DNA from 3 places in the Vibrio qinghaiensis genome. Region 3 is predicted to be linked to each of the others. Evidence: predicted binding sites of a transcription regulator. Region 3 holds the regulator's gene; each other region holds the start of a gene.
What was found. Region 3 encodes PurR, which represses purine synthesis genes. Its sites were predicted from a motif close to TNANGNAAACGTTTNCNTNA; they were not measured.
Positions count from the first base shown of each region.

Region 1 (11,000 bases), 930 kb from region 3:
CCCGCTGGTGGCGGCAAACCAGAAATGTATGCTTCCGACTTAGTGACTCTACTCAAATCTCGCCATGATTTTGATATTTCTGTCGCGGCATTTCCAGAAGTCCACCCTGAAGCGAAAAGCGCGCAAGCCGATCTGGTCAATCTAAAACGCAAAATTGATGCAGGTGCAAACCGCGCAATTACTCAATTCTTTTTTGATGTTGAAAGCTACTTACGATTTCGCGACCGCTGCGTAGCCGCTGGTATTGATGCTGAAATTGTACCGGGCATTCTACCGGTATCAAACTTTAAACAAGCCTCTCGCTTTGCCGCGCAAAACAACGTTAAAGTCCCCGGATGGATGGCGAAACAATTTAATGGATTAGATGATGACCCAACCACACGCCAGCTCGTGGGTGCAAGCCAAGCCATTGACATGGTTCGCATTTTAAGCCGTGAAGGCGTCAAAGACTTCCATTTCTATACGCTCAATCGCGCTGAAATGACCTACGCATTGTGCCATACGTTGGGCGTAAGACCGAAAGCATAAACTTTCTCTGCACTCATAACGCTATTATTGGTAAATGTTGCTCGTGATAAAACGCGATGATTGATTAAAAGTAACGCCGACTTGATGTCGGCGTTGTGGTATTACTTAAGCGAGCAGATTACTCCACGTCGTCCATTTTACCAAGTAAGCTACGAATACGATCTTGCCATGCATTCTGCTCTTGCTCCATTTGTTGCGCTTTTTGCTCAAGCTCTTCACGCGCTACTTTTAGCTCATTCGCTTCATTCACAAGCTGCTGTTTCTCTTCTTTAAGCTCTTCCACTTCCATTTGTAGAAGTGCGATGGTGTCAACTGCGGTTTGAATTTTTGCTTCTAGTAGTTCTAATACTTCAAAAGACATGGTGCATACCCTTAGTTATTCGGTTGAGGTGAACAAAATTTCACTTATTGGTTCATTCTACTCAGCACAGCGCTCAGAAACACTCACTATATGCAAATTTTCTCGCTATTTGATTAAAAAATCAGCTCAACTTAACCGCAAGCTCACTTAAGCGCTAAAGCTAGGCAGAAAAACACCTTATCTGGCGATAGATTCACTCAATTTGACGCTTAGCTTTGATCAAGTGCAATCCTTGTGAACTAAAAAAGCAAACGTTTACTATTTGATATGCTAAAATTCCCGCCGAAATTTCCTATTCCCTTTTCTTTGGAGCTAGCATGAAACGCGATTTAGCAATGGCATTCTCTCGAGTCACTGAAGGTGCTGCACTGGCAGGTTACAAATGGCTTGGCCGAGGCGATAAAAATGCGGCCGATGGCGCAGCGGTAGAAGTCATGCGCAACCTACTCAATAAAACCGACATCCAAGGTGAAATTGTAATCGGTGAAGGCGAAATTGACGATGCTCCAATGCTCTACATTGGCGAGCTTGTTGGCCTTGGTGGCGATGCGGTTGATATCGCAGTGGATCCTATTGAAGGTACGCGCATGACGGCAATGGGCCAGTCAAACGCATTGGCTGTTTTGGCGGCTGGCGAAAAAGGCAGCTTCCTTAAAGCACCTGATATGTACATGGAAAAATTGGTGGTTGGCCCCGGTGCTAAAGGGTGCATTGACCTCAATAAACCTTTAAAAGAGAATTTAGAAAATATCGCCGCGGCGCTGAATAAACCATTAGACACTCTAGTGGTGATCACCTTAGCGAAACCTCGCCATGATGCCACCATAGCGCAGATGCAAGAGATGGGTGTTCGCGTGTTTGCTGTGCCAGATGGCGATGTCGCCGCCTCGATCCTAACTTGCATGCCTGATAGTGAAGTCGACGTGATGTACTGCATCGGCGGTGCACCTGAAGGAGTGGTTTCAGCCGCGGTCATCCGAGCTCTAGATGGTGATATGCATGGCCGTCTGCTACCACGTCATGAAGTCAAAGGCGATACGGAAGAAAACCGCATTTACGGTGCAAAAGAGTTAGCTCGCTGCGCGGAAATGGGTGTCGAAGCTGGCGTAGTGCTGAAAATGGAAGAGATGGCCCGCAGTGATAACGTCATTTTCTCAGCTACTGGTATCACCAAAGGGGATCTGCTGGAAGGCATTACCCGCAAAGGCAACATCGCCACCACAGAAACGCTATTAATTCGTGGCCGCTGTCGTACCATTCGCCGTATTAAATCAATTCACTACTTAGAGCGCAAAGACCCAGAAGTGCGCGCGATCATTTTGTAATCCGCCAGTGCTTTGCTCTGTTTTATTTTAACGACAAAGCATAGAGAGACAAAAAAGACCGCAATGCGGTCTTTTTTATTTACTCACTTTATACCGAGATGGAAGAAGCGATTAAAACAGCTCTTCAGCCACTTTATACAAATCAGTGCGAACTGGACGCTTCATATTTTCAATTGCGTCGATAATATCGTGGTGAACCAACTGCTCTTTCTGAATACCAACACAACGACCACCGTGGCCATCAAGCAGTAAATGTACCGCAAAATTACCCATGCGTGACGCAAGAACACGGTCAAACGCCGTCGGGCGACCACCGCGTTGAATATGACCCAGCACGGTAGCGCGAGTTTCACGTCCCGTTGCTTTTTCAATTTCTTTCGCCAGTTGGTTAGCATCCATCATCAACTCAGTCAGTGCAATAATGGCGTGTTTCTTACCTTTCTTAATGCCGTCTTGAACGTTCGCGATCAGTTGATCCATATTCAAGCCAGTTTCTGGGGTGATAATGTATTCACAACCGCCCGCAATTGCCGACATCAGAGTCAAATCACCGCAATGACGACCCATGATTTCAACAATCGAAATACGTTGATGAGAAGAGGAAGTATCACGTAAACGGTCAATTGCATCGATAACCGTGTTTAATGCTGTTAAGTAACCAATGGTGTAGTCGGTACCAGCAATGTCGTTATCAATCGTGCCTGGTAAACCAACGCATGGAAAACCCATTTCAGTCAGCTTTTTCGCACCCATGTAAGATCCGTCACCGCCGATGACAACTAAAGCATCAATACCATGCTTTCTTAGGTTTTCGATCGCTTTTTCACGTACTGCGACTTCACGAAATGCAGGGAAACGCGCAGAACCTAGGAAAGTACCACCTTTATTGATAACGTCAGAAACGCTTGAACGATCCAATTTTTTAATGCGATCTTCATAAAGGCCAAGGTAGCCGTCGTAAATACCAAATACTTCCAAATCAGCACCGAGTGCCGTACGAACAACACCACGGATTGCTGCGTTCATGCCAGGTGCGTCACCGCCACTAGTCAAAACACCGATCTTTTTAATCATGCTCACCCTCGATTTTTTGGGAACTTAATACTCATTTTTTACGCTGTCCGTTAGCGATAAAACAGACAACAAAATCTTTCCAATCTGTGCATAATGTTACCTTTCCTAAAAAGGAATACTACTGTTATTTGCACGAAATCATGTAAGTTTGCTACTTATGTAAGAGTATTACAGTTTTGAGTTAACGCTTTGTTGATTCATATCAGAATCAGGCTTATTTATTGTTCTTAAAAAGATAGTTAATAAGCGCGTTTTTGTCGCTACCACCCTTGTGATTTTTGTTTTTTTTCTGGTCCAAACACCACAGAATAAGGATCTTGGTGGATTAATACATCAGCTCCCGGGAAAGCCTCGAGTAGCTTATCTTCCACCTCATCGGAAATGCGATGCGCCTCAATCAAGCGGATATTGTCATCGAGTTCCAGATGTAACTGAATGAATCTTACAGGTCCAGACATGCGAGTTCTTAATTGATGCACACCCAACACACCAGCTACAGAAAGACATTCTGTGCGGATTTGCTTCAATTCTTCATCAGGTAACTTACGATCCAACAAGGTCTGAATAGCCTCTTGCACCATACGAAAAGCGCTGTAAAGAATATAAACGCCAATGCCGATCGCAAAGATGGCATCGGCCTGTTTAAAGCCAAACCAGCTCAATATGAGCGCGATCATAATCGCTGCATTCATGAACAGATCAGTTTGGTAATGCAATGAATCCGCAGCAATGGCTTGGCTGCCCGTTTTTTTCACGACATGCTTTTGGAACAACACTAAGCCAAAAGTCACTAGCATTGCAAACAGGCTGACATAAACGCCATATTCAGGAGAAGTTAATTCGTGTGGGCGAAAAAAACGGTCAACCCCATTGAGGATAAGAAAACAGGCCGAGCCTGAAATGAACATCGCCTGGGCAAGGGCCGCAAGCGATTCCGCCTTACCATGACCAAAGGCGTGCTCTTTATCTGCGGGCTGCAGTGCGTAACGCACCACAATTAAATTGACCACGGAAGCGGCAATATCAAGTAAGGAATCAATCAAGGATGCGAGTAGGCTGACCGAGCCAGTAACCCACCAAGCGATCACTTTTACTATCAGCAACAATGAGGCGACAAGGGTTGCTGTCCAGGCAGCAAGCGTAACAAGGCGTGCGTATTCTTGTTTCATATCACTAAAATCAGCTTAAAAATGAGCAGCTAGTATACCCTCTCAAATTAAGAATGAATATGACACAAATGAACAGGCCTCACCAGAGGCCTATTCTCAATTATTAGCGTATTAGCGGTTATCAATAATTAGCTATTTTTCTTCATGTGCTTAGGACCATTTTCCATGCACTGCTGCATGCGATCTTGTTGTAGCGTTTGCAGTTTTGCTTTTTGTTCCGGAGTTAACACACTCATCATGTCATGACGTTTTTCTAGCATCTTGACACGGTGAGCGACCTGTTGATCGACCATCTCTTTGGCTAATTCATTTGCCGCTGCCGCATCAAAGTTCTCCGCTAGCACGAGAGCTTGTACTTTGTCATGGTGCGCTTTCATTTTCGCTTGGCGTTGACCTTTATGCTCACCCTTGATCGCTTCGCGATTCGCTTCACGCATCTCTTTCAGCTTTGCTTGCTGATCAGCAGTCAAGTCAAGCTGTTGCATTATGCCGCGATCAAAGCCGCCACACTCATCATTTGGCCCTTTATGTCGCTCTTTACCACCAAATGCATAAACGCTTGCTGTGCCAAGAATCAGAGGTAGTATTACCGCCGAAAGTACTAGTTTTTTTGCCATTTTCATCATCTATTCCTTCACCAAGTGGATTCTAAAAGCTGCATTCACAGCACTTGAGTGTAGAATAGGACATGTACGGTAAAACAACGTATAGCAAGCGTAAAGAATCGTAAAGAGCTTATTGCTCACTGAAGATCTTGCCTATTTCACAGTAAACTGTACCCATAACTTCCCCCAACGACGAGGCGACACATGGCGCATATTCTTCTAATTGATGACGATACTGAACTCACCAGCTTACTAAAAGAAGTCTTAAGCTATGAAGGCTTTGAGGTATCTGAAGCGAATGATGGAGAGAGTGGGCTCGCTGCCATTCATGGCCGTATCGATCTTATTTTACTCGATGTAATGATGCCGAAACTCAATGGGATGGAAACGCTGAAAAAATTGCGTGAAAACTGGCATACCCCTGTTTTAATGCTCACCGCCAAAGGAGAAGAGATCGACCGCGTCATCGGTTTAGAACTCGGCGCGGATGACTATTTACCGAAACCCTTTAGTGACCGAGAGCTACTTGCGCGCATTCGCGCAATTTTGCGTCGCACTCAAGCCAGCACTAGCACCAAACAAAATGAAGTGATTGAATGCCAAGATATTCAGGTGTATCCCAGTAAGCAGGAAGCCTATTGCCAAGGGCAATTATTGGATCTCACTACCACAGAATTTGCCTTGCTGACTCATTTTGTGCAAAACCCAGGCGAAACCTTAACTAAAGAAGCGCTCAGCCTTGATGTTCTAGGAAAACGGTTGGCGGCCTTTGACCGCGCGATTGATATGCACGTCTCGAATTTGCGCAAGAAATTACCTGAACGTGTTGATGGTAAATCACGCATTAAAACACTGCGTGGTCGTGGCTATCTCATGATTTTGGAGGAGTAATGCGTCTACCTAAAATCAACAGCTTGTATGGCCGAATTTTTGCCATTTTTTGGTTTACGATGTTGCTGGTGCTGATCGCAGTATTAGCACTGCCGCACCTTGATCCTCGCAAAACCCGTGATATACCTAGCGATGAATACCAACGTCTTTCACATTTGAAACAGAAAATAGAGAGCACGTTTAAAGATGAGCATGAGCTCACACGTATTGTCTTTCGTTTAGAAAATAGTAGTAATAACCAGCGCAGTGAAGGGCATATGCGAGATAAGAGCAGCACTCCGCAATTTTTCATTACTACGCGAGATGGCACGATCCTCACCACAAAAACTCAAGCCGACTTCAAATTTAAAGCACTCCAAAATTTCGTGACCAGCATTGAATCCATTGATAAGCCACAACAAAAGCTCTATGGCCGCTATATGATTTCAGGCCCATTGCCCATCACCCTTGCCAAGCAAGATCTGCTCCTGTTTGTCGGCATTCGCTGGAATGAACCCCCCCCGTTCTTATTGCAACTGTTTGACCGCCCGTTCGGCCTGCTGCTTGCCGTGATGCTCGTCAGTACACCGCTACTCTTATGGCTCGCATGGGCATTGAGCCAACCCGCCAGCCGCCTCGAGCAAGCGGCCAAACGGGTCGCTCGCGGCGAATTTGTAGTCGATCCAAGCTTAGAAAAAGGCACCAGTGAATTTCGCCAAGCGGGAAAAAGCTTTAATCAAATGGTAGAAGCCGTCAATCAGATGATTTCTGGCCAGCAGCGATTGCTGTCGGATATTTCACACGAACTGCGCTCCCCTTTAACTCGGCTGAGAATGGCCAATGCACTGGCTACTCGTAAGCAAGGTAACAGCTCCGAATTAGAACGGATCGACACTGAAGCACAACGTTTAGAGCAGATGATCGGCGAACTGCTGACGCTTTCGCGTATGCAAACCAACAGTCATCTCAGTCGAGAAGTCCAACCTTTATCCAGTTTATGGGAGGAGTTGTTGAGCGATGCCCAATTTGAGGCCGAGCAGATGGAAAAAAGGCTCAGCTACAATACGATTCCACCGCACACCATTTCCGGAGCACCAAAACTACTGATGAGCGCATTGGAAAACATTGTGCGTAACGCCATTTACTATGGCAAAGATGAAATCAATATTACCTTTTCGGTCGAAAAAAGCAGACTATCGGTTTGCGTGGAAGACAATGGTGAAGGCGTTCCCGAAAACGAGTTAGACGATATTTTCCGCCCCTTTTATCGTGTTTCGACCGCGCGTGATAGGCACAGTGGCGGTACAGGATTAGGCTTAGCCATCACCGAAAGTGCCATTCGTCAGCACAGCGGAACCATTGATGCAAGTCGCAGCCAATTAGGTGGGTTAAAAGTACAGTTCACTCTCCCATTGGATAGTTAAATGCCACTGGTGCCTATATTGCCAAATAACGGGTGACTTGTACTCAATAGGCTCGTCACCTTATACTTCCGGCCCACACTCCTTAAGAGCAGCTATACCATGTTTGATATCGCACTTTACGAACCTGAAATCGCCCCTAATACCGGAAATATTATTCGTTTGTGTGCCAATTGCGGCGCTAATTTGCATCTTATTGAACCGCTGGGTTTTGATCTAGAAGAAAAGAAAGTGCGCCGTGCAGGGCTTGACTACCACGATTTAGCGCGCGTAACGCGTCATGCCAACTTGGATGCCTTTATGGACTACCTCAATGCAGAGCGCGAAACGTACCGGATTTTTGCTTGTACCACTAAAACCACGGGGCACCACGTCGATGCGCAGTTTCAAAAAGGAGATGTGTTGATGTTTGGCCCAGAAACTCGTGGATTACCAGCGCAAGTCATTGAAAGCTTACCGATGGCACAACGTATTCGTATTCCGATGATGGCAGAAGCTCGCAGTTTAAATCTCTCTAATGCGGTCGCTATTATTGCGTTTGAAGCGTGGCGCCAAATGGGTTTTGAAGGTGCGCAATGACAGCGCTAACGGTAGCAAAATAAATCACTAAATAGCAAAAAGGCCGCCTAGGCGACCTTTTTATTAATTCTAGATATTAGGCTAGATTACAGAACAGTTACTTGAGCTGCTTGTAGGCCTTTTTGACCGTTTTCTACGTTGAAAGACACTTTTTGGCCTTCAATTAGAGTTTTGAAACCGTCAGAAGCGATTGCATTGAAGTGTACGAACACGTCAGCGCCGCCGTTATCTTGAGTAAGAAAGCCGAAACCTTTAGTTTCGTTAAACCATTTTACAGAACCAGTTGTTTTGTTAGACATAATGTGTCCCTTTTATTTAAATTCATAAAGTTATCGCGCTTATGCGCAATGCACTGATAGATTGAATTATTTAATGTTACGAATAAGGTAAGGGAAACACTGAGGACATCAATTTTTACGATGGATTCTGAGAATTTACTTTTACTTTTATTTTTTGTTTCATTAATAACCCCTGAACAACAGAGCGAGGCCACTATAGGCTTTAACGTTACACTAAGCAACCTATTTCGCGATCTAAATTGTCCGGTCAACTCTGGTCAATCCCAAAGGCTCATCAAAGCCTTTTAATTCAACTTGTTGCGTTCGTCCTCTTTACGTTCGAACTCACCTTCTAATGTTTCTCCCGCCTCCGATGATGAGAAAGGAGTTTGGGAAAAAGAACCATGACTATGCCGGCCTGCGCGAAATTCCGTTTGGAAATGACTAGCACTATTTACGACTACTTTGTTCATCAAATAGTTGGCAAGTAACGCACGAGGGGCTGGCAATAACGCCACCATACCAAGTGCATCGGTCAAAAAGCCAGGAACTAAAAGCAGAACTCCAGCCACCGCCAATATAACACCTTCAACAATTTGTTGAGCAGGTAGCTCACCTTGTTGCAAGCGATGTTGAACACTCAATAAGGTCTGAATACCTTGACTACGAACCAATGAAGCACCAACGAATGCCGTAATCAGCACCAAGGCGATGGTTGGCCACATACCTAGCAAGCTGCCTACTTGGATAAAGAGACCAATTTCAATGATTGGCACAAAAATAAAAGCCAGAAGTAAGATTGGAAACACACGCCCTCCTTTGTTTATTGCTCTCACCTTACCGTCAACCACAAGCAACTACAACACCCGCTAGTCAATCAAAGCACACAACCTGATTACGGCCACCTAACTTGGCTTGATACAATGCAACATCGGCTTTTTGAATCAAACTATCAAGGCCATCAAACAATACGCCTGTCGTGCAGCCAGCACTCACCGTCACGGGTACAAGCTTCCCCTGCCAATAGAATCCAAACGAAGCGATGTGATAACGAATTTTATTGGCCATTGCGATCACCTCTTGTGGAGATGCACCGGGTAAGGCAACTAAAAATTCTTCGCCCCCCCAGCGCACACAGCAGGCATCAATACTGGTGGATTGCCAAAGAATATTGGCCAAGGTACACAGCAATTGGTCGCCCGCCATATGTCCAAAATTATCATTGATCGATTTAAAATGATCAATGTCGAGCATGATAACCCCCACATCACAACCCAACTCCCTATCTTCAATCCAATACTCTAGGCCACGTCGGTTAGTTAAATGGGTTAGAGGATCGGAATTGGAGATATGAAGCACCTCTTCCAACGACGCTTTTAATTGATGAATATTCTGGAAAGTAACGATATGCCAATTAGGCTGGCACTCAGCCTTAATTTGAGCACTTACGGTAAACCAACGTTGCAAACCATCACCACACTTAATTAGTGCGGGAATTTCTGCAATTTGTCGGTTCGCAAGCATCGAAGCATGGACTTCCTTCTCCCACCTTAGAGCAACTTCTTGCCGATACTCAGGATCTGGATAAACCGTGGTAAACCAAGTAGAAATATCAGGAATATCTTGGATGGTGTAACCTAACTCTTTCACAAAAGTCTGATTAAAATAGAGATGCTGCCGATTGTTATCTCCCTCTGTGGTAGAAATTATCCCTTGCGAAACGACTATCGGGAGAGGAATGATATCAAGCGACCGGAAAAAATAGTCTTGAAACTGTGTAAGGGGGAGCCCATCGACTTGCGTCATATCAATACATCCTTATGCCAATACCATCCTTACATTTATAGACCATATACTTAGCCATCACTCAATATCGACACCGACAAAGCCTAACCTTCGCTAACAAAATACAAACAAACCCCATGCATACAAATAAATACCACCACCAACATAACCGTCACTTATTAGTTAATCAAGGTGAGAATCATTTTTTAAACCTGAAAATAACGCCTATGGATACACATCAAATTTTCATCAAATATTGACTTAAAAGGTGATCCACTTACTATTTTTTAAATCTAGGTTAAGTATGATGTGCCACAGAAGTCAGGACGGATTTTCCAGCCTAAAACTCTGACGAATGGACTCTTAAGTTGCAGAAATGGCTAATAATTTCACTAATTATCAGAATAATTCTCTAAGGATCCTGTTATGGCTAACCTATCAGAAACGACAGCTGCTACAGCTAACTCGGCCACTCGTATCGAAGAAGATCTATTAGGTCAACGTCACGTTCCTGCTGACGCGTATTACGGCATTCATACGCTGCGCGCTATCGAAAACTTTAATATTTCAAAATCAACCATTTCTGATGTGCCTGAATTTGTACGTGGTATGGTGATGACTAAAAAAGCTGCCACGCTAGCCAACAAAGAGCTCGGCGTCATTCCAAGCCAAGTGGCTAATTACATCCTCCAAGCATGTGACTTGATCCTAGAAACAGGTAAGTGCATGGATCAATTTCCGTCAGACGTATACCAAGGCGGTGCCGGCACTTCTGTCAATATGAACACCAACGAAGTGATCGCAAACCTTGCTCTGGAATTGATGGGTAAAGAAAAGGGTCAGTACGAGTTCATCAACCCCAATGACCACGTTAATAAAAGCCAATCAACCAACTGTGCTTACCCTACTGGTTTTCGTATTGCGGTATACAACAGCATCCTGAAACTGATTGATTCAATTGCCTATCTAAAAGGTGCGTTTGAGCTAAAAAGCCAAGAGTTCTCT
Region 1 is NZ_CP022741.1:2,569,160-2,580,159, forward strand. Features, by position in the region: gene metF (methylenetetrahydrofolate reductase) at 1-528, shown strand, start outside; gene zapB (cell division protein ZapB) at 647-889, opposite strand; gene glpX (class II fructose-bisphosphatase) at 1,207-2,214, shown strand; gene pfkA (6-phosphofructokinase) at 2,326-3,288, opposite strand; gene fieF (CDF family cation-efflux transporter FieF) at 3,549-4,457, opposite strand; gene CCZ37_RS11985 (CpxP family protein) at 4,586-5,080, opposite strand; gene CCZ37_RS11990 (response regulator) at 5,267-5,953, shown strand; gene cpxA (envelope stress sensor histidine kinase CpxA) at 5,953-7,356, shown strand; gene trmL (tRNA (uridine(34)/cytosine(34)/5-carboxymethylaminomethyluridine(34)-2'-O)-methyltransferase TrmL) at 7,456-7,932, shown strand; gene cspE (transcription antiterminator/RNA stability regulator CspE) at 8,019-8,231, opposite strand; gene CCZ37_RS12010 (FxsA family protein) at 8,516-9,019, opposite strand; gene CCZ37_RS12015 (sensor domain-containing diguanylate cyclase) at 9,084-10,016, opposite strand; gene aspA (aspartate ammonia-lyase) at 10,422-11,000, shown strand, end outside.
Region 1: a site for PurR is predicted at 1,133-1,152, ahead of glpX (class II fructose-bisphosphatase). Genes of this name have one in related genera too.

Region 2 (11,000 bases), 150 kb from region 3:
AAAATCATCCTCCTCAGACTCTGATCGGAATTTTTGCAATGCTAACCCATTTTGAAAATGAGCAACCTTGTCTAGAGGTTTTACTTCCCAACCCTCAGGAATCAAACCCAACTCAGACTCAACAAGCTTTTCGGGGAATAGCGAGGCGGTAGCCGCATCCATTCCCTCTGGTTGCTCGCCATTCATCTTGGCTTTGACCGGATCAAAATCGACAAACCATGACTTGAAGATAGATTGAGCCATTTGTTCTAGGGTTTGGTTTGTTTGAATATTAAGTGAGATCTTATCATCGAGAATACCAACAATTCTGACAATATCATCTTGTACATCCCGAATAGGCCATAACACTTCCATTGGATGAACATGGTTTCTGTTTAAAGCTGGATTTGCAGCTCCAACATCCATGCCTTTCAGCTTTTCAGCAATACTCGTAAAGAAGTAGTATACAAAGTGAGGGTTATTACCCTTAAAGTCTTTGACCCAAAGACTAGTATCATGTGGCCAGAAAGGACAATCCAAATAAAAAACAGTACCCAGACTTCCTTTTCGTCCCAAAACAACTCCAGGCCCATCCACCTTGGCTTCATTGTGGTAACTCGCAATGCCTCCAGATGATACCACTGGTATATCTCCCGGAATTTGCTGCTTCTTAGTGATATCAAAACCACGCTGTAGCGTTACTTGGGCGCCTATAGTTGTTTGGAAATAGTTAGATGACATAACCCAACCCCGCCAAGTTCTTCTTAATTTGCGCTTCTAACTTGGCTGATTCAGCAAATTGCCCACTCAGTTTTTCGGTTAAGGTTGCCATCTTTTCTGCAAATGGAACACCATCATCTAGCTCTTCAGTTGCGCCAACATAACGCCCCGGCGTCAATACAAAATCGTGTTTCTTAATCTCTTCCAACGTTGCTGATTTACAAAAACCGGCTTGGTCTTGATACGTCACGCCATTAACCGCTTCACCGGTTTTCCATGCGTGGAAAATATCTGCCACTTTCTGGATATCATCAAAACTGAAATCACGCAGCACGCGGTCTTTCATATAGCCAAGGTTACGCGCATCAATAAACAGCACTTCGCCTTTACGATCACGCAGCTTACGACCCGCTTTATCGGTGCGAGCTTTCTTGTTTTTGGTTAAGAACCAGATACAGGCCGGAATTTGCGTGTTGGTGAACAGTTGCCCGGGCAGCGCGACCATACATTCGATCAAATCGTTCTCAACCAAGGCGGCGCGAATTTCCCCTTCGTTATTGGTGGATGAACTCATCGAACCATTAGCCAGCAGTAAAGCTTGAGAACCATCAGGGGCAAGGTGGTAAAGCATATGCTGCATCCACGCGAAGTTGGCATTACCTGAAGGCGGTGTGCCGTATACCCAGCGCGGATCGTTATCATCAACACCAATGTTCCACTCTTTCATATTGAACGGCGGGTTAGCCATGATGAAGTCCGCACGTAAATCAGGGTGTTGGTCGTTGGTATAGGTACTGGCGGGCTCTTTGCCAAAATCGTAATCCAGCCCACGAATCGCCATGTTCATCGCCGCCAATTGCCAGGTGGTGTAGTTGTATTCTTGCCCGTAAATCGAGATTTTCTGCTTTTGCGTCAGCGGGTCGATCTCTTTTTGGTTAGCATAGCGCTCAATAAATTTATCCGATTGGACAAAGAAGCCGCCGCTGCCCATCGCTGGGTCATAGACACGGCCTTCAAATGGCTCAATCATCTCTACAATTAGGGTTACGATGGAGGCAGGCGTATAAAACTGACCGCCTTTTTTGCCTTCAGCCAGCGCAAACTGACCTAAAAAGTATTCATAGATATGGCCAAGAATGTCTTTGCTGCTGAGCGACTGGTGATTAAACGGAATGGTCGCAATCAGGTTGATCAGTTCATTGAGCTTGGCTTGGTCGATTTTAAGGCCTGAATAGTGTTTGTTGAGTACGCCCTTGAGTTTGGGGTTATCGCGCTCAATCCCTTCCAGTGCGTTATCAATTAAATGGCCGACTGAGGTGATTTTCTTGGTGATTTTTTGTTGGTTTGCGCCCTCAATCACCAGCTCTGCACCGCCAATCACACGCGGTGCGTTATCTTGCAGGAACGACCAACGGGATTCCGGCGGTAGCCAGAACACATTTTGCTCTTGGTAGAAATCGCGCTGCTCTAGCTCTATCGCGATCTCTTCGGCCAGTTCTTCTGGGGTGAAATCTTGCGGGTCTAAATAGTATTCGTGCTCTGGGTTGGTCAATTCAGCTTTGATTTCCTGCTGGCGCAAGGTAAACGCATCCGAAACGTATTTGACGAAAATCAGCCCCAGCACCGCATGTTTGTATTGTGACGCATCCAACGCGGCGCGCAGTTTATCGGCCGCCGTCCAGAGTTTGCTTTCTAGCGCTTTGAGGTATTGTTGTTCTTGTTGGTTCATTGCAGATTTCTTAAGACACGAAAAATTGCCGATATGATACCAGTGGAAGCGCAAAAATCCTCGCTTTATGACTGAGTTAAGTGTGGTTTTATGAGATAGAGAGCGCCTTGTGAGTAATCAAGAACGAATAATCCGTTTGCTTTGCGGCTAGCTATCGCGCAACAAAAAGGGCGCAGCAAGTATTAGCTTGCTGCGCCCTGAAATAGATGGCGCGCCCTGTAGGATTCGAACCTACGACCACATCCTTAGAAGGGACGTGCTCTATCCAGCTGAGCTAAGGGCGCGCTACAGGGACAGGATTATACGAGTTGAACTCCGTAAATCAATCGCTTTCTCTAAGATTCGGTTTCAAATGCCTAAAAAACTGCCATTCGGTAGCCGAGTGTCGAAAAACAGAACAAGGCAAACGTTTGCTTATAGATGTTACTTTAAATATCTGCGACAATGCGCCCAAAAATATTTGCGACCAATGTGTAAGGAAAGCCATGACTGCTCAAAATATTGATGGGACACTCATCTCCCAGACGGTTCGCTCTGAAGTAGCGGCGCGGGTAAAAGCTCGCACTCAAGTGGGCCTTCGCGCTCCGGGGCTGGCGGTGGTGCTGGTGGGAGAAGATCCTGCGTCACAAGTGTATGTCGGCAGCAAACGTCGTGCTTGTGAAGAGGTGGGTTTTGTTTCTAAATCCTATGATCTTCCAGCCACTGCTGGCGAAGAGGAGCTACTGGCGTTAATCGATAAGCTCAATGCCGACCCTGAAATTGACGGCATTTTAGTGCAACTGCCCTTACCTGCCGGGATTGATACAACCCATGTGCTTGAACGCATTGTTCCTGAAAAAGATGTCGATGGTTTTCACCCTTACAATGTGGGCCGTTTAGCCCAGCGCATTCCTAAACTGCGCTCTTGTACGCCCAAAGGGATCATCACTTTGCTTGAGCGCTATAACGTTCAACTGCGTGGTAAACATGCGGTGATTGTGGGCGCATCCAATATTGTCGGCCGACCAATGACATTAGAGCTGCTACTAGCAGGTTGCACCACAACCACATGCCACCGCTTCACGAAAGATTTAGAACACCATGTTCGCCAAGCTGATTTGTTGGTGGTGGCCGTTGGTAAACCCAATTTTATTCCCGGCGCATGGATTAAAGAAGGTGCAGTGGTGATTGATGTGGGCATCAACCGCTTGGAGTCAGGCAAGCTGATTGGCGATGTCGAGTACGATGTAGCGCGCACCAAAGCAAGCTTGATCACCCCGGTTCCGGGTGGTGTCGGGCCAATGACGGTGGCCAGTTTGATTGAAAACACCCTGTTGGCATGCGAGCAATTTCACCCCAACAACTGATCTTGCTCATTACTGCTTACTGCTATTGATTATTGCTATTGGCTATTGGCTATTGATAGCCATGAGCGGCGAGCGAAAAAGAACCCCAGCATTGCGCTGGGGTTTTTTAACGAGCTGATGTTTAACGGGCCAGTTTTTAACGATGAATAGAAACGCTACGTTTATAGCGACAAAATAACCCCAGCAAGCGCAGCACTCATCAAATTAGCCAACACGCCAGCGCTGATCGCTCGAAAACCATATTGAGAGATGAAGCTGCGACGCTCTGGCACCAAACTGCCCAAACCACCGATCAATACTGCCATGGTCGAAATATTGGCAAAGCCGCACAGAGCAAAAGTTACAATCGCTTGAGAATGTTCACTGAGCGAATCTTTTACGTCCATCAATTGGATGAAAGCGACAAACTCGTTCACGACAATTTTATTACCAATCAGTGAGCCTGCCGTCATCGCTTCGCTCCATGGAATGCCCACCAGCCACGCAACTGGAGCAAATAGGTAGCCTAAAATCAACTCAAAACTAAGGGTTAAGCCAAACAGACCGCCCACCCAGCCCAATAGGCCGTTGAGTAGCGCAATCACACTGATAAAGGCCAGTAACGTTGCCCCAACCGCAACCGCGATACGAAGCCCAGACATTGCACCATCAGCCACGGCTTCAACCACATTGGTTGCTTTTGGTATCTCAACCTCTTCATTGGCCACCTGCTGACTTTGCGCTTCGGTTTCCGGCAGCAAAATTTTCGCCATCAACAAACCGGCTGGAGCTGACATAAATGCCGCCGCAATAAGATAGTTAAGGTTAACGCCCAGTGAGGCATAGCCGACTAACGTACCGCCCGCAACCGAGGCTAAGCCACACGTCATCACCGCAAAAAATTGCGAATCACTCATGTGCTTTAAATAGGGCTTAACCACTAACGGCGCTTCAATCATGCCGACAAAAATGTTCGCCGTGGCTGACAGTGACTCTGCGCGCCCCGTACCCAATAATTTTTGCAAACCACCGCCAATCAAGTTAATCACTTTAGGCATCAAACCAATGTGATACAAACCGGAGATCAAAGCAGAGAAGAAAATGATGATGCCAAGCACATTAATCGCAAACACAAAACCAACGCTGCCATTGGCTAAACCGCCAAAGAGAAAGCCAATTCCCTCTTGCCCATAATTGATCAAATTCGATACCGCACCCGTGACACTGTTGAGCACTTCTTTCCCCATGGGGACATACAGAACCAATAGTGCAAAGCCTACTTGCAATAAAAAAGCGAGCGACACGGTTCTAAATTGGATGTTTTTTCTATTGGTAGAAAGTAGCCAAGCCGTAAATAAGATGGCGACGACGCCAAGTAATGAGTTCATTTGCTGTCAATCCAGATAACGGGGATAGGAAAGGCGCGCATTCTATCGTGCGAAAACGAATGCGCAAGTCGCAAATGTTACAGAGGTGTGCTTAACAGTAGCAGCCTTAATCTTCCATTTTCAAGCTGTTGATTTGTAACAAGCTAAACGATTGCCTAGGCTTATATTTTCCATATAGAAAAGATGTTTCTGAGTTGGGAAATAATAAACCGTGCTCATTACGCTTTTGTAAAACGGATGTAAGGCTCTAATTGAGTATCCCAATAGCAAGGTGTACCGATTAAAGCCTTGATAAATTCAATCACGGCTGAGGTTTTCTTCGGCATGTGTTGCCGGCTCGGGTAAACCGCATAAAAAGGCATGCTTTGATTTGCGTGCCAATCTGGCAGCAATTGGATCAGTTTACCGGTTCGAAATTCATCTCGAATTAAATAAGTCGCCAAGTAAGCAACACCCCACCCTGCCACGGCGGCGTCACGCACGGCTTCGGCTAAATCTACCGAATAGTTACCCGACACATTGATGTTGATTTTTTGCTCTGGATTGGCAAACGACCAACGGGTGTAATCTCGCTCCCAACTACGGTAGATAAGACAGTTGTGACCTAACAGATCACCGGGTGTCTGAGGGGTTGAATGGTTTAATAAGTATTCCGGTGACGCGGCAACCACAAACTGGCAATCGGCGAGACGTTGCGCCACGTAACCTTCGGGTAGATGCTCGTTGTTGGTCACCCACAAATCAAGCCCTTCTTCGAGCATATCGACTCGATAATCGAACAAATGCACTTCCACTTGCAGTTTGGGATAGCGCTGACGAAGCGCCTCCAGTGCTGGCAAAATGTGCAAAGAACCAAACGACTGTGAAAGACCAAGCTTAATCAGCCCAGACACCTCATCACGCTGGCTTTCCACTTCAGACTGCGCAGTATCCATCAATCCAACGACCGCAGTACAATGGCGATAAAAAGCCTCTCCAGCCTCAGTTGTGGTGAAGCTGCGCGTGGTTCGCTGAACGAGCTTCACCCCGAGCGAGGCCTCCAGTAAGGCCAACTGCTTACTGACATGCGATACCGATACGCTTAAGCTTTTGGCCGCAGCGGTAAAGCCTTGATGTTTGATTAACGCGGCAAATATCACCATTTGCCCTGCACGTTCAACTAGCACACGTTCTCCAGAAATAGCAAAGGGCTCATGATGAGCCCTTTGCGTTCAATTAAGGTTCAAATCAATAGGTAATTCTATCCGCCAAATGGCTCACCGCGAGCGCAAAATAGTATGAGCGATTCCACTTCATCAACACATTATAGTTGTTGTATACCAAGTAAACGCGGCCATTTTCATCATCTGGCATGATAAGCCAAGCTTGAACCTTGTCTAAATTAGGCAGTGGTTTACCTTCGTAACGGGTAATACCGAGCTTGTTCCACTCTCTCAGTGATTTCCCTTTTTCTGGTTGTCGCCCTTCTAAAGTGCGGTCAAACCCAGGCGGAACTTTAACTTGACGTCCCCAAGTGTATTTGTCATCCCACCCCGATTGGCTGAGATAGTTGGCTGTCGATGCAAATACATCTTCCTTTGTGTGCCAAATGTCTTTTTTGCCATCGCCGTTACCATCGGAAGCGAACGCCAAAAACGAACTCGGCATAAACTGGCATTGGCCCATCGCGCCAGCCCAAGACCCTTTCATCTCATCGGCTTGGATATGACCCTGCTGCAGAATTTGCAACGCGGCCATGGTCTCTTTGCGGAAAAATGCTTCTCGACGACCGTCATAAGCCATGGTCGTCAAAGCATCTATCACACTAAAATTACCGGTAAAAGCACCAAAGTTACTTTCAACACCCCATAACGCAACGATAAAGCGCGGCTGCACGCCATACTGCTCGCCAATGCGGCTAAGCTCGGCATAGTGCTTTTCATACAGCGCCTTTGCTTGCTTGACTTTCCATTCAGGAACCGCACGCGGGATATACTCATCCAGCGTCAGTTTCTTTTCTGGTTGATTGCGATCGGCCGTCACGGCGCGTGGTTTATGTGCCACATTTTTAAACGCATCGGTTAAAATTTGCTCTGAAATGCCTTCACTGCGCGCTTGTTGCTTCAAACCTTCCACATACTGCTCAAAACTAACCTCATTTGCCATCAATGGCGTGGAGAGGCTTAATCCCAATACCACTGACAAGAACTTTTTCAAATCACCCTCCTTGAGCTGAAAACTTAGCTTTCTTTTTGCTGAGCCTTTTGCTGCTTATATTGCTCTAGTAAATTTTGTGGCGGTGGCGGTAACTGCAGGAAAAAACCCTCATTTTTCAGAGATTCTTTCACTTTATCAATGTTAACTTGGGCTAATGTACGCCCTTCCAGTTTCACGACCATGACTAAAGTAGGTTTACCGAACATCGCCATTAGTGTGTCAGGAACCTGTGAAAAGTCATCCTTTTTAGTAACATAGAGATAGGCACCTTCTTTTTTAGCACTTTTATAGATAGAGCAAAGCATGACAAACCTTTTATTGTAATAAACTGGCTTTTCGAGCCAATTAAGTTAGAAACGTTAAACTTTTACCAAATTTGAGATTAAAACAAACATTTGACCGCAAGATAACTTGCTGAGCTAAGTCAGGGAATATAACATGACAACCCTAGTTTCAGGCAACGCCCTTTCTAGTGAAGCCATTAGTTATTGAGGTCAAAATAAGATGTCGAATACTCCTGACCTAAAAGGTAGCAGTTTTACTTTGTCAGTGTTACACCTTTGCGACAGTGAAGTTGCCAATACCGTTGAGTTTCTCAAAGAAAAAGTCGCCCAAGCTCCTGCTTTTTTTGCCTCTGCACCTGTGGTGATCAATATTGCTAAAGTGATTGGCGATATTGATTTTTCGATACTGAAACAGGGCATCACTGAAGCGGGAATGATCCCGGTCGGTGTGACAGGTTGCCGTGATAAACGCAGCCAAAACTTAGCCTCAGAAGCTGGCTTTGCCGTGATGGCGGCAAGCAAATCGCCCTCTCAAGCACCGGCTCAAATAGCGCCTACCAAGGTGATTAGCACGCCCATTCGCTCTGGCCAGCAAGTGTATGCCAAAGATAGTGATTTAGTGATCCTCAATCACGTCAGTGCGGGGGCCGAAGTGATCGCCGATGGCTCGATTCACATTCATGGTTCACTGCGCGGAAGAGCCATTGCCGGTGCCAGCGGCCAAACGGAAGCAAAAATTATTTGCCACGATTTACAAGCAGAGCTGGTCTCCATTGCTGGAAATTATTGGCTTAGCGATCAAATTGAAAGTGAGTTTTGGCAGAAGAAAGTGATGCTGAGCATGGTTGATGATTCACTGCATTTTGAAACGCTTACGATTTAAAATTAACAAGGAAAACATAATGGCACGCATTATTGTTGTAACGTCAGGAAAAGGCGGCGTTGGTAAAACGACCTCAAGCGCAGCAATTGCTTCTGGCTTGGCTTTAAAAGGTAAAAAGACAGCGGTGATCGATTTTGATATCGGTCTGCGTAACCTTGACTTAATCATGGGTTGTGAGCGCCGCGTAGTGTACGACTTTGTTAACGTCATCAACGGTGAGGCAACACTTAACCAAGCGATGATCAAAGACAAACGCACCGAGAACCTATTTATTCTACCCGCTTCACAAACTCGTGATAAAGATGCACTCACTAAAGAGGGCGTAAAACGCGTTTTGGATGAGCTTGATACAATGGGCTTTGATTTCGTCATTTGCGACTCACCAGCAGGTATTGAACAAGGCGCGTTGATGGCTTTGTACTTTGCTGATGAAGCGGTTGTAACGACTAACCCTGAAGTCTCTTCTGTGCGCGACTCGGACCGCATTTTAGGGATTTTGGATTCCAAATCAATGCGCTCAGAGCAAGGGTTAGAACCTGTTAAACAGCACCTTTTATTGACCCGATATAACCCTACTCGTGTGACACAAGGTGAAATGTTGAGCGTGGAAGATGTCGAAGAAATTTTGCATATTTCCTTACTTGGCGTGATCCCAGAAAGCCAAGCTGTGCTTAACGCTTCCAACAAAGGTGTTCCGGTTATTTTTGACGATCAGTCAGATGCAGGCCAAGCTTATTCTGATGCCGTCGAACGATTATTAGGGCAAGAAGTCGAGTTTCGTTTTCTAACGGAGCAGAAAAAGGGCATCTTTAAACGACTTTTTGGGGGTTAATATTATGTCTTTACTTGAGTTTTTCCGACCACAAAAGAAAACGACCTCAGCAAGCCTTGCCAAAGAGCGTTTGCAAATTATCGTCGCCGAACGTCGTAGCGAAAATGACCCTGCGCCGACTTATTTGCCTCAATTGAAAGAAGACATTCTCAAGGTGATCGCTAAGTACGTCGCGGTTGACCCTTCGATGGTTGAAGTCTCTTTTGAGCACAAAGATGATGATATCTCTGTACTGGAATTGAACGTGAAACTGCCAGACGAAGAAAAGTAATCCTTATCATAAAAGAGCCTGCAAAATTGCAGGCTCTTTCTCTTTACTAAACCAACTTTACTAAACCAATTTGTTGAGCCGTTCACCGAGAATAGGTAAACGCCAGCTCTGCATCACATCCGGCAATTGCGCGGGATCCCGCTCTTTCTTCCATACCCAACTCAATAGCTGATTGAGCTGTTTTTTAGAGGCTAAAAATTCAGTCGCTAAACCCGTGGTTTGAGACACTGATTTGACTTCATCTTTCAACCGTTTAAACAGCTGTTTATAGCCGGGATAGTCCATCAAAGGGTCGATTTTAGGTGGGTATTGATCAGCCGGAGTCTGCTGGCCCGCTTTCACCAATGCAATGATTTTGGCACTGTGACGTTGAATCGATCTCGGATCGGCCCCTTCATCAATCATACGGCTTGCACTCGTCAATCCCAAACGAGCGATAGTCAGCAAATCTGTCTCTTTGACCACAAAATTGAGCGCCAAATCACGGCGTACCGCCTCTTCGTAGCGCCAAGTAGCTAAGGGTTTGAGAATCGCTAATTCTTGCGGTGTTAGTTGCCATGCCCCTTTAATATCCAAATAGGCCAAATCCGGATGAGTCTGTTTAATGCGTTTGACGCTCAATAGTTCAGATTCTTGCTGCGCCGCTTGCCACCAGCCCGCCTGCGTCACTTTATCGAGTAACTGCTCGTAAATCGGCAGCAAATAAAACACATCGGCGGCAGCGTAATCCAACTGCTTTTGCGATAAAGGCCTTGCTAACCAATCGGTGCGCGATTCACTTTTATCAATTTCAATCCCTAAGAATTCATTGACCAAGGCGGCAAACCCGGTAGACAGTCCATGGCCGAGAAAAGCCGCCATCACTTGTGTATCAACCATTGGAAACGGTACGCAACCAAATGCGTTATGAAACACTTCGAGATCCTCACCACACGCATGCAGCACTTTGAGCACGGAGGTGTCTTGCAGTAGCTCAACAAAAGGCGCCATGTCATCAAAAGCAAGTGGGTCGATTAAAGAGAGGTTTTCACCATCATAAAGCTGGATCAATCCGAGCTGTGGGTAAAAGGTACGCACTCGGACAAACTCGGTATCGAGCATCACCACATCAGCATCTCGCGCGGCAAGACACGCACGTTGTAGGTCGTTAGGTTGGGTAATTATTTGATAGTTCACTAATGGCTCACTTTGGGCAGCCCTACGAGAGGGGACATAAAAATGCCGACGGTTCGAGTCGGCATTCTAACACTATTTTTTCATACTGACTTGATGCTTAGGCACGTTTTGCTTGCTCAATGGCGGCATCATTTTCTTCACGAAGTACGCGGCGTAAAATTTTACCCACGTTACTCTTTGGTAAATCTTCCCTAAACTCAATCAACTTAGGCACTTT
Region 2 is NZ_CP022741.1:1,790,317-1,801,316, forward strand. Features, by position in the region: gene CCZ37_RS08165 (restriction endonuclease subunit S) at 1-720, opposite strand, end outside; gene CCZ37_RS08170 (class I SAM-dependent DNA methyltransferase) at 710-2,428, opposite strand; tRNA gene CCZ37_RS08175 (tRNA-Arg) at 2,636-2,712, opposite strand; gene folD (bifunctional methylenetetrahydrofolate dehydrogenase/methenyltetrahydrofolate cyclohydrolase FolD) at 2,914-3,774, shown strand; gene CCZ37_RS08185 (NupC/NupG family nucleoside CNT transporter) at 3,936-5,141, opposite strand; gene CCZ37_RS08190 (LysR family transcriptional regulator) at 5,360-6,307, opposite strand; gene CCZ37_RS08195 (lytic murein transglycosylase) at 6,369-7,337, opposite strand; gene CCZ37_RS08200 (YcgL domain-containing protein) at 7,361-7,642, opposite strand; gene minC (septum site-determining protein MinC) at 7,842-8,504, shown strand; gene minD (septum site-determining protein MinD) at 8,524-9,336, shown strand; gene minE (cell division topological specificity factor MinE) at 9,341-9,607, shown strand; gene rnd (ribonuclease D) at 9,668-10,783, opposite strand; gene fadD (long-chain-fatty-acid--CoA ligase FadD) at 10,881-11,000, opposite strand, start outside.
Region 2: a site for PurR is predicted at 5,281-5,300, ahead of CCZ37_RS08185 (NupC/NupG family nucleoside CNT transporter). Genes of this name have one in related genera too.

Region 3 (11,000 bases):
ATTCACTACATCCAACGCGGCGTAGCATGCGCCCGCTTGCAGTTTACCGTATAAGCCTTTATCGCGAGACGCTTGTGAGCTGCCCGCTTCGGTGGTGTTTCTAAAATGGAGCAAACTTTGATCTGGGATCAAGGTGGTGATAAATGCCGCCATGGTGGTCGATTTGCCCGCACCGTTACCGCCCGATAAGGTGGTAACTAATCCATCAATATCAAAAGTACGAGCAAAAAAGCCGTTCCAATTGATCATGGTTAGCGATTGATATTTACCTCTCTCAATCATGCTTCACCTTCCCATTCTGTTTGCTCGTTAACATTTTGTTCTTCAATCCCGTCTTCGTTATCCAGCAAGCTGCCTTGATTCGGTTCTTGGGCGTGGACAACCGCTTCACCATCGCGGATCAAACGCAGTTGCGCTTCACGCATGTCGTCACCAATACGCACATCGGCACCAAAACGAAATACGGCTTCGCTAATGCGGAATTTATTGGTATCACCTAAATGGATGATCATCCCCAAACGACGTAAACGACGCAATGAGGTACGCACTTTTTCAAACAGCTTTTCTTTGTCTAAGTCTGAACCGCTGGCTCGGTTGGTGACGAGCTTCATCAGTTTTTTTTCATCGGCCAGAGACAGTAGCTCTTCGTACAATTCTTGATTAGTAAAGATGCCTTCGTGCGCAAGGCGTTCAGGACTCAAATACAGAAAACAGAGCACTTTGCCGACCAGCATATCCAACTCAGACAGCACGCTACGATTGATTAAAGCAGTAGAGCGAGGACGCAGGTAAAAAAAGCCTTCCGCCGCTTTGACTAATTCGGTGTTATAGCGTTGGTAAAACAGCGCTAAATCGGGCTCAAAATCCAATAAAAAGGTGTGATTATCCAAATCATCACTAGCAACATGACGCCCAGCTCGCAGCTGGCTATCTAGCGCAGGAAATAAAGGATTTGAAATTGCTTTAGCCAGATTTTCTGGCATGTATTCATTAATATCTGTCGATGACATTTGCTTGTACCTTTGCACCAAAATCGTTGATCGCTTGCCAGTCAGGTTGGATGGCTTGGTAATCTTGCTCTGAGTAGCCAAGCCTCACCGCTTGATCAACAATAATTCGCGCTAAATCAAAATGATGTGTATGGGGATGAGTGGCGAGGTAATCTCTCAGTACTCGTCCTAAATCAATTGGCATCCCTTGATCTTTATGACCTTTGAGCATGCTGCCGATACGCAAGGAGAGCTCATCATTGACTTGCTGGAACTCTTCGTACTCCACTTCTGGAGGCACTTGCCCCATCACCTCATCATCTCTTAAGACGAGAGCTTCATCACGCAGGTCGGTTAAACGCTCAGCATCGGCATAAGTGAGGTACCAAGGCGCGTCAAAATAGTCGCTGAGCGATTGACGTAAACGCTGGCTAAACGCTCGGTTTTGGTCCATATCAATGGCGGTACGAATGAATTTATGGACATGGCGGTCGTAGCCAATCCAGAGATCGATCGCCTGTTGTCCCCAACTGGTGATGCGATCAAGTTTCATCTGTAATCCAAACAGGATTTCTTCAATGAATTCGAGTTCAGTTTCGCCATAAACCAATTCTTGGATATCCAAAATTTGCGTTTGCAGCTCATCCCCCGCCGCTTGTAAAGTGTCTTGCAGTTCACGCAGCGTTGAAGAGGTTTCAGACAATAACGATTCACAGTTGTTGATCGCTTCACGCCAATCTTTATTCAGCAGCTCAGCAATTTGCAGTTTGACCGATTGCTGCTGCTCATCCATCACACGTTGGTTTAAATCGATACGATCAAAAATTTCCCCTACCGAGTATTTTAATACGCCGTAGACGTTCTTTTTCCAATGCCCTGGGGTACCGCCTTTATTCGCGGCTTCAATCGCCTTGGCCATTTCATCGGCAACCATAGAAAGCTGAATTGAGAGCTTCAGCTTGGAAAACTCTCTATGACGGACGTAATAGTCCGTAATACCAATAGCCAACGGTGACAAACGGTAAATACTAACGCCATCAGTCATCTCGCTGGTGAAGCGGCTCATTAAGCGCTGTTTTACCAACTCATTGATCGCATTATTGGCACGAAACGCGGAGGCTTCACCGGTTTCTTCAAATAAGCGAGTTACGATGGCAAACGCATCGTGTAACTCACCTTCACCTAATTCTTCATCAAACCTTTCGTTACTCAATACTGCAATGGCAATAAGGAACGCCAGTCGTTCTGTCGTCAGGTTCAATGAGAAATCATGCTGTTTTACCCAGCTAACCAATTCATCAATAGGTTGCTGTGCAGCGTTCTGAGTCATCTCACTCATTGTTATTCCTGCTCTATTTTCTTTTTCGCCCATACATGAATGTATCGACCTAGCGAGAGGTACGGCTCTTGTCTACATAATTGTTGTTCGAGTGCCAGTACATCTTCATATTGGTAGTCACCCATATTTTTCACATTCCCAATATAGTCACTGAATGATCGGATGCCCGATTTTCCACAAATCTCAAATCCTGATTCTTCGATCCATTGATACACTTCTTCAGGTTTTAGCCCTTGCTGAGGCTGGAGCTTAAACCGCTTGCGATGCGGCATGCCCTCCAATACATGGGGAATGTTGCCACAGACAACGTTTTTGTACACCAAGCCATGATGGTTATAGAACATGATTGATGCCATACCACCTGGCCTAACTTGCTCTAACAAATTCTGCAATGCGGGTTTTGGCTCGGCTAACCATTCCATCACCGCGTGAAACAACAACACATCGACTGGCGCACTAAGGTGCGATTGGATGGATTGCACGGGGGAATGTACCAACCGATACTGCTCAAGCAGACCATTTTTGCAGATCTCTTGTTCCGCAAGTTGAAGCATTTCAGAGGATAAATCACACAGCGTGATTTGGTGTCCAAGCTTGGCTATTTTTTGTGACATTTGTGCCAAACCGCCGCCAGCATCAAGCACTTGCAAAGGTTTTGGGTGGTTGCTCAACAAAGCGAGCAGTTGCTCAAGATCTTGCCAAACAATGACTTGACGAATTTCACCTTTGTCAGAGCCGTATATGTTTTTTGCAAATTTGTGGGCAATATCGTCGAAATTCCGGTCTTCAGTCACAGTGGCTTGAGTTATGATAGCGAATCGTGCTGCTATTCTGTCATAGGAATGGCAGGAATAAAGAGGCTTTGTTCCTTTTTATTATCAAGTGGTGGTTTTTCGGACTATTTTGTATATGTTTGAGCTGAAAAAAGTTATTTCCTCATTATTAATGCCTCTTCCGGCGATGCTAATCCTCGGTTTTGTCGGATTAATGCTCATAATGTTCACCGTCAGACGTAAGACTGGCTGTATGTTTGTCCTCTTCTCTTTAGTGGGGATATTTCTTATCTCTTTCCAACCCTTCGCAACACGCATGCTAATGCCTTTGGAAAGACAATACTCGGCTTTTCTCCCCGTTGATGGCAGCATCGATTATGTGATGGTTTTAGGCAGCGGTCACGTAGTGGATGACCAAATCCCCCCGACCTCTGAACTCAGCCGCACTGCGTTGGTACGCTTAAACGAAGGCATCCGCGTCATGCGTATGTACCCCGGCTCAAAGTTGATTTTATCTGGCTACTCCGGCGGCTCTGAATTTAGCCATGCACGTATGTTGGCCGTCATGGCATTGGCGCTTGGAGTGAGTAAATCTGATATTATATTGCTCGAAACAGCCAAAGATACTTGGGAAGAAGCGCGACAAGCGGCCGCATTTGTCCAGCAGCGCCGGCTGGTTTTGGTAACATCGGCCAGTCATATGGAAAGAGCATTGAAGGAGTTTCATTCAGCAGGTATTGACCCAATACCTGCGCCAACCAATTTCTTAGCGCAAACCAATATTGCACAAGCTTGGGAAAAATACGCTCCTCGAGCGCGTTATTTAGAACAAACTGAGCGTTACTGGTATGAGACGTTAGGCTTATTATGGCAAGGCTTGCGTGATTGGGCCTCCGGGCATGGTGATACAGAGTTAGACATCAATAGCAATTAGCTATTAGCTATTAGCTATTATATTCAACCCAAAACGGAGCCACTTATGTGCTCCGTTTTTCTTAGTAATCGCGGCTAGAAAAAATCATGGGAATAAAAAAGCACGGCCCAACGCCAATTTTACACACGCGACCACTCAGCTAATCACCAGCGAACATATAACCTTCACCGTGCACAGTCACAAAGATTTGCGGATTCTTAGGATCAAACTCCATCTTCGCCCTCATGCGTCGAATCAGTACATCAATCGTTCGATCGTTAGGTGCATCCACACGATGGCTGATCATATTTAAAATACGCTCACGGCTAAGGACTTGATTCGGATATGACGACAAGGCAACTAAGAGCTCATATTCCGCTTTGGTCAGTTTTACGGGTTCACCATTACGGCTCAGCGCACGGCGCTGAATATCAAAGGTCCACTCGCTAAAGCGCACTAAATTCGCATTGTGAGATACACAGCTCTCTTCACTCAGTTTGTTTTTTACTGCCGAGATCCGCCACAGCAAGTTTTTCACTCTCACCAGTAACTCGCGCAATTCAAAAGGTTTAGTCACGTAATCATCGGCCCCCATTTCAAGACCAACAATTTTATCGATACTGTCCGTACGTCCTGTCACTAGGATGATGCCAATATCAGACTGGCTGCGTAGCTCACGCGTTAACATTAAACCGTCTTCACCGGGTAAATTAATGTCTAGCATAATCAAATCTATATCGTTGCTTTTCAACGCTTCTCTCATCTGAGTACCGCTTTCCGCTTGTGTTACTGTATAACCTTCATTTTGAAAGTATCCAGTCAGCTTGCTGCTGGTAACTGCGTCATCTTCAACGACTAATACGTGATAGCTCATTTACACCACTTTACTCTATAGAAAGGTTCAAACCTCGGCTCGAGATTCTGTACAAAGTCATTCTATTCATAAATAGTCATAATTCTAGTCGTACAACTTTTAAAATTAAGAAAGATGAGAGTTTATTGATTCAAAACAACCTTCCGGACATCCATTAACTTAATGAAAAAATCACTCATATTTTTTCATTTTCTTAGTGACTGCTATTCATTTTTATTAGTTACACTTACAGCAGTTACTTTTAAAAAACGATTTTCGCAAAACCACACCCTTGGAGAGCCAGTACTATGCAAGACATAAAAGCTTTTAATGAACAGCGTGCCGAGATTTATTGGTGGCTTTCGAGCTTATTTGTGAAAGAACTTTCGGAACATGAATTAGGGCAATACCATACGTCCGCTATTCGTACATTTCTTTCAGGGTTGGCTGAAAATACGACACTTAAACCTGCTATTGATAAATTAGTTGATGCACTAAACCGATTGCAAGACAAAGAAGACGCACAGCTTGAGCTCGCAGCCGATTTCTGTGATCTTTTTTTAAAATCCAATAAGGAGTCCGCGCTGCCCTATGCCTCAATTTACATTGGAAAATCAGGGTTGCTCAATGACGAACCAGCCAGAGCAATGTCGGATTTGATGGCAGCCCATCACATTACAGTCAACGATGCACTCAACGAACCCGCCGACCACATTGCGATTGAACTGGATTTCTTAGGTAACTTGGTCATTCGCTCCAATGAACTTGAGCAAGAAGCACACTTTGAACAAGCCTTTACGCAGCAGTGTGATTTTATTGAACAACATTTGCTCTCTTGGATCCCACAATTCCATCTTCGTTGCCAACAAATTGATCAATTTGGTTTTTATGGTGCCGCAAGCGAATTGTTAGTCGCATTTCTTCACTTAGACCGCGATTATTTATCAAACCAATGAGATAACCTGGTTAATATCTATTACTAAATCGGTCAGTTGTGACTGTTGACCGATTTATTCGGTGGATTTTTCGTTGCTTGATCGACATTTGCGGACTAGAATCTTGGCCGCAAACGATAAAAAAATGAATTGAAGATGCAACCGCTGTCTAGAGGCGGTTTTTGTGTTTTTACTACTTTTAGGCTTCAATATGACACTGATAGGCCTAATACCGCTGAATTGCTCTTCGTGACTACCACTTTCAGCAGTTATCGACAGGACAGAGAATTTATGGCTACGATTAAAGACGTTGCACGCTTAGCGGGCGTATCAACCACCACGGTATCGCATGTAATCAATAAAACTCGCTTTGTGGCTGAAGCAACCCAAGAACGAGTGATGGAAGCGGTATCAGAGCTCAACTATGCACCAAGTGCAGTCGCTCGCAGCTTAAAATGCAACACCACCCGTACCATTGGTATGTTAGTGACCCAATCGACAAACTTATTTTTTTCTGAGGTTATCGATGGTGTTGAAAGTTACTGCTACCGCCAAGGCTACACACTTATTTTGTGCAATACCGGCGGTATTTACGAGAAACAACGCGACTACATCCGCATGCTAGCGGAAAAACGTGTCGATGGTATGTTAGTCATGTGCTCGGACCTCACCCAAGAACTGCTTGAGATGCTTGATCGTCATTCAGACATTCCGAAAGTTATCATGGATTGGGGCCCTGAAAGTTCTCAAGCGGATAAAATTATTGATAACTCAGAGGAAGGCGGATATCTCGCCACCAAATACCTTATTGATAATGGACATACTGACATTGCTTGCTTAAGTGGACACTTTGAAAAAGCGGCGTGCCAAGAGCGAATTCAAGGGTTTAAGCGTGCGCTTGCCGAAGCAGGCCTTAAAGCGCATGACGATTGGATTTTAGAAGGTAATTTCGAATGTGATACGGCGGTTCTCGCCGCCGACAAGATCGCCGCCATGGACAAACGCCCAACGGCTGTTTTCTGCTTTAACGATACAATGGCTCTCGGTTTAATGAGTCGCTTGCAACAAAAAGGCATCCGTATTCCTGATGACATGTCTGTTATTGGCTATGACAATATAGAACTGGCTGAATACTTCTCGCCACCGTTAACCACGGTTCACCAGCCAAAGCGACGAGTAGGGAAAAACGCCTTTGAAATCCTATTGGAACGCATTAAAGACAAAGAGCATGAACGTCGTGTGTTTGAGATGCACCCCGAGATTGTTGAACGCAACACAGTAAAAAATATCACAAAATAGTGTCATTATTTAAAGCAAGCGACAAATGTCAATTTTAGGAATTTTCCTACACTTGAGACAGAACGCCGTATCAAATAATAGTAAATTTGGAATAAGCATCACGCAAATAATAAATAAACGTGATGCTCATCCAAAAATTTATATATTCTTATTATTAGAAGTCACGCACAGGGCAAACCATTTGAAAGGATGGGACGCAAAGCCTCCGGCCTAAACTGAATATTCAATAGGTAGCGGGGTTGCCGATGGCAAATATGCAAACGTTAAGTTTACTCCTTACTGACACTCTTTCTGCATAAGTTTGCTAATCTCTCGGACCTGATTTTGGTGGCGTTTTTCCCATACACCGAGAATTTACAGCATGGATAAACCAATACTTAAAGATTCTATGCGACTCTTCGAACAACTTGGACGTGTTAAGTCTCGTTCAATGTTTGGCGGCTTCGGCATTTTTGTCGATGACACCATGTTTGCTTTGGTCGTAAACGATAAACTTCATATTCGCGCAGACGATTTGTCAACCTCTCGCTTTAAAGAGCAAGGCTATGAGCCCTATATCTATAAAAAACGCGGGTTCCCTGTCGTCACGAAATATTTTGCATTGCCTGACAATTGTTGGCAAAACCCTTCGCTCATTTTACGAGATGCTGCTGTCGCACTCGAAATCGCAAAACAAGAGCGAGAGATTCAAGCCCAAGCCAAGCCAGATCGTCTAAAAGATCTCCCAAACCTTCGTCTCGCCACCGAACGTATGCTCAAGAAAGCTGGGATTGAATCTGTGACAGATTTGCAAAGCAAAGGAGCCTTGGAAGCCTATAAAGCGATTCAGCAAACCCATTCTTCTTCAATCAGTCTTGAATTGCTATGGGCCCTTGAAGGTGCGATTGAAGGCAAGCATTGGTCGGTTATCCCACAATCTCGACGCGATGAATTAGCTAAAAGCCTTTAACCTCCGAGTAAATAAATATCTCGATTAAATAATCAAATACGCTCGCATCACCATGCGGGCGTTTTTTTTCATCCCGTTTTGAAATATAAATTCGACTTCCTCTGTCTTCTTCACTATATCTAGTAAAATATGTCGTTTTGAGGAATACCATGAATAAAAAACTTCTCTTAGGCTTGGCTTTATTGGCCTTTATTGTCTTTTTGATTGTAAATTTTGGCCACTATCTAACGTTAGATAATGCCAAAGCACAGCAAATGCTATTAAACGAATACATTAGTCAAAACGTGATCAGCGCTGCTTTGATCTATTTTTCACTCTATATTGTGCTCACTGCTTTCTCTATCCCTGGAGCGGCGGTCGTCACGTTATTGGGCGCTGCGCTGTTTGGTTTTTGGACGAGTTTACTACTTGTCTCCTTTGCCAGTACCATAGGTGCAACAATCGCCTTTTTGAGTAGCCGTTTCTTGCTACGAGAGTGGATCCAAACAAAGTTTGGTCAAAAGCTGCAAACGATTAATCAAGGTGTCGAAAGAGATGGCGCATTTTATCTATTTTCACTGCGCTTAATTCCTGTTTTCCCTTTTTTCTTGATTAATTTATTAATGGGCCTAACTCCCATATCTGTGGCTCGCTTTTACCTGATTAGCCAACTCGGTATGCTACCCGGCACTGCCGTTTATCTGAATGCTGGAACTCAACTAGCTGAAATTGAAAATTTGTCTGGTATTGTGTCTCCTTCGGTTTTGTTTTCATTTGCTCTACTCGGTCTTTTCCCACTTATCACTAAGTGGATTATGACCAAATTAAATAAAAACCCTACTTCTGCTTGAAGTGAATGGCAATGAAGATTTTCGTTTCAAGCCATCCGATAGAAGCCTACATCGTTTGCCAGTATTTACAGCAATTCAACATCCACTGTGAAGTGAAAGGTGAAAATTTATACGGTTTAAGTGGAGAGTTGCCTTTTACAGAAGAAACTTTGCCATATGTATGGCTATTAGATGAAACCCAAATAGCCGATGCTCAAGTACGACTAATGGCTTATCAGAGCGAAGAAATAAGCGAAAAAACGTATTGGATTTGTAAACAGTGTAGTGAAGAAAACGAGCCGCAGTTTGCAGCCTGCTGGTACTGCGGTTGTTTAGATTCAAACTAACGGCTCTGATGCTGGCGTATGAACTCAATTGAATGGTGGTTAAACATCTCAGATTGTTCAACGTTGCACACGTGACCGCAATCTGGGATCTCTAGTAGCATGCTTTGTGTATGCGTTGCCACCATCTCTTTAACAGGCTGAATGAACATGTAGTCACGCTGCCCCATAAGATAAAGTGTAGGAATATGCAGCTCTTTCTCTTTGAAGCATTTCATCAGAGGATTGACTTCTGATGTCAGCATAAACCAGCGTTTAAACTCTTTTTGGCACAACTTCTTCGCTTCTCGAATAAAAAGATGCCGCGACTCTTTTTGGTTGCGTTGTGGCATCACAATGTAAGCAAACAGACGATAAAGCCACATGTAAGGAATAATGTGTTTACTCAAATTGCCTAACTTTACGAGCACCTGAGAGCGCACATTCAAACGGGTTACAGCGCCACCAAGAACCATTGAACGAACTCGTCCTGCTGCCATTTCAGCAAGGTTACGCACGATAATAGTACCAAGTGACATTCCAACAAAATGGGCAGAGTGAATTTTCAAATGATCGAGCACTTTGAGAATATCAAGAGTGACCGATTTAAATGTGTAACGATTTGCCATCAACTCTTGAAACAGTTGATTTGACTTTCCGTGACCTCGTAAATCAACCAGTAACAAGTTGAAATGCTCACGATAGGCCTTGATTTGCTTAAACCAGATAGATGAACTTCCCCCTGCACCATGCACAAAGACAACCCATTCATCACTGGTAGCATGGAGGTAAGTTTTATGGAAAAGTAAGCTATGAGACATACAAAACCGTTAATCATCTTCAATTTAAGAAGTTTAAGACTACCACAAAACTCGCTGTTAAGAGTGAAAAAACGCACGGGTCTATTAGGCTGCACAGTTAACAAATAAGGCGCCGAAGCGCCTTATTTATTATAAAACATCAGCCATGAATCGCCAGATGATACATCTTAATATACTCTTTCGCTGAATCCTGCCAGTTAAAATCTTGCCGCATTGCTCTTTGCTGAACTTCCAACATAACATCAGGATGCTGTAAATAAAACAATACCGCTCGTTGCATCGCAATTAACAGTGCTTCAGGAGAAGGTTCATGAAACCCAAACCCTGTTGCCTCTTGAGGAAATTTATCATAATCACGTACGGTGTCTTTTAAACCACCGACTTCACGAACGATGGGCAGCGTGCCATAGGCCATACTGTAGATCTGATTCAAACCGCAAGCTTCAAATTCGGAGGGCATTAAGAAGAAATCAGAACCAGCTTCAACCAAATGTGCAAAACGGTTGCTATAAGCTTCAACAAATGCAAATTTGTCAGTATGCTTCGCCGCTATTCTGTTTAGCTGAGCAGCAACTTCTGGCTCTCCTGTACCAACAATAATCAGTTGGACATCATTGCGTAAGAAAGACTCAAGTATAGGTAATATATAATGAAAACCTTTTTGATGAGTGAGTCTGCAGACCATCCCGAACAAAGGCACTTCGCGCTGAGGTAATTGCAGCTCTTCTTGCAGCATGCGCTTACTCGCCCGCTTACCCGCTTGAAGTGACTCAGCCTCATCGTTGTAGCAAAGAGGAAGAAATTGATCGTTTTGTGGATTCCACTCACTATAATCACACCCATTAACGATGCCGTGCAAATCTCTAGTTCGGTGAACAAAATCATCTACCAACCCATGAGAGCCAAGCGGTGTTAGCAGCTCGGAAGCATAATTAGGGCTAACGGCATTGATTTTGTCAGCAAAGGCAATTCCGGCTCTGAGCATACTGACGTGATC
Region 3 is NZ_CP022741.1:1,642,895-1,653,894, forward strand. Features, by position in the region: gene mukB (chromosome partition protein MukB) at 1-282, opposite strand, end outside; gene mukE (chromosome partition protein MukE) at 279-1,010, opposite strand; gene mukF (chromosome partition protein MukF) at 991-2,328, opposite strand; gene cmoM (tRNA uridine 5-oxyacetic acid(34) methyltransferase CmoM) at 2,331-3,122, opposite strand; gene elyC (envelope biogenesis factor ElyC) at 3,238-4,035, shown strand; gene torR (two-component system response regulator TorR) at 4,175-4,888, opposite strand; gene torD (molecular chaperone TorD) at 5,176-5,823, shown strand; gene purR (HTH-type transcriptional repressor PurR) at 6,094-7,101, shown strand; cyclic di-GMP riboswitch class I at 7,263-7,348, shown strand; gene CCZ37_RS07555 (TfoX/Sxy family DNA transformation protein) at 7,463-8,050, shown strand; gene CCZ37_RS07560 (TVP38/TMEM64 family protein) at 8,200-8,880, shown strand; gene CCZ37_RS07565 (putative signal transducing protein) at 8,892-9,206, shown strand; gene CCZ37_RS07570 (alpha/beta fold hydrolase) at 9,203-10,003, opposite strand; gene glgA (glycogen synthase GlgA) at 10,143-11,000, opposite strand, start outside.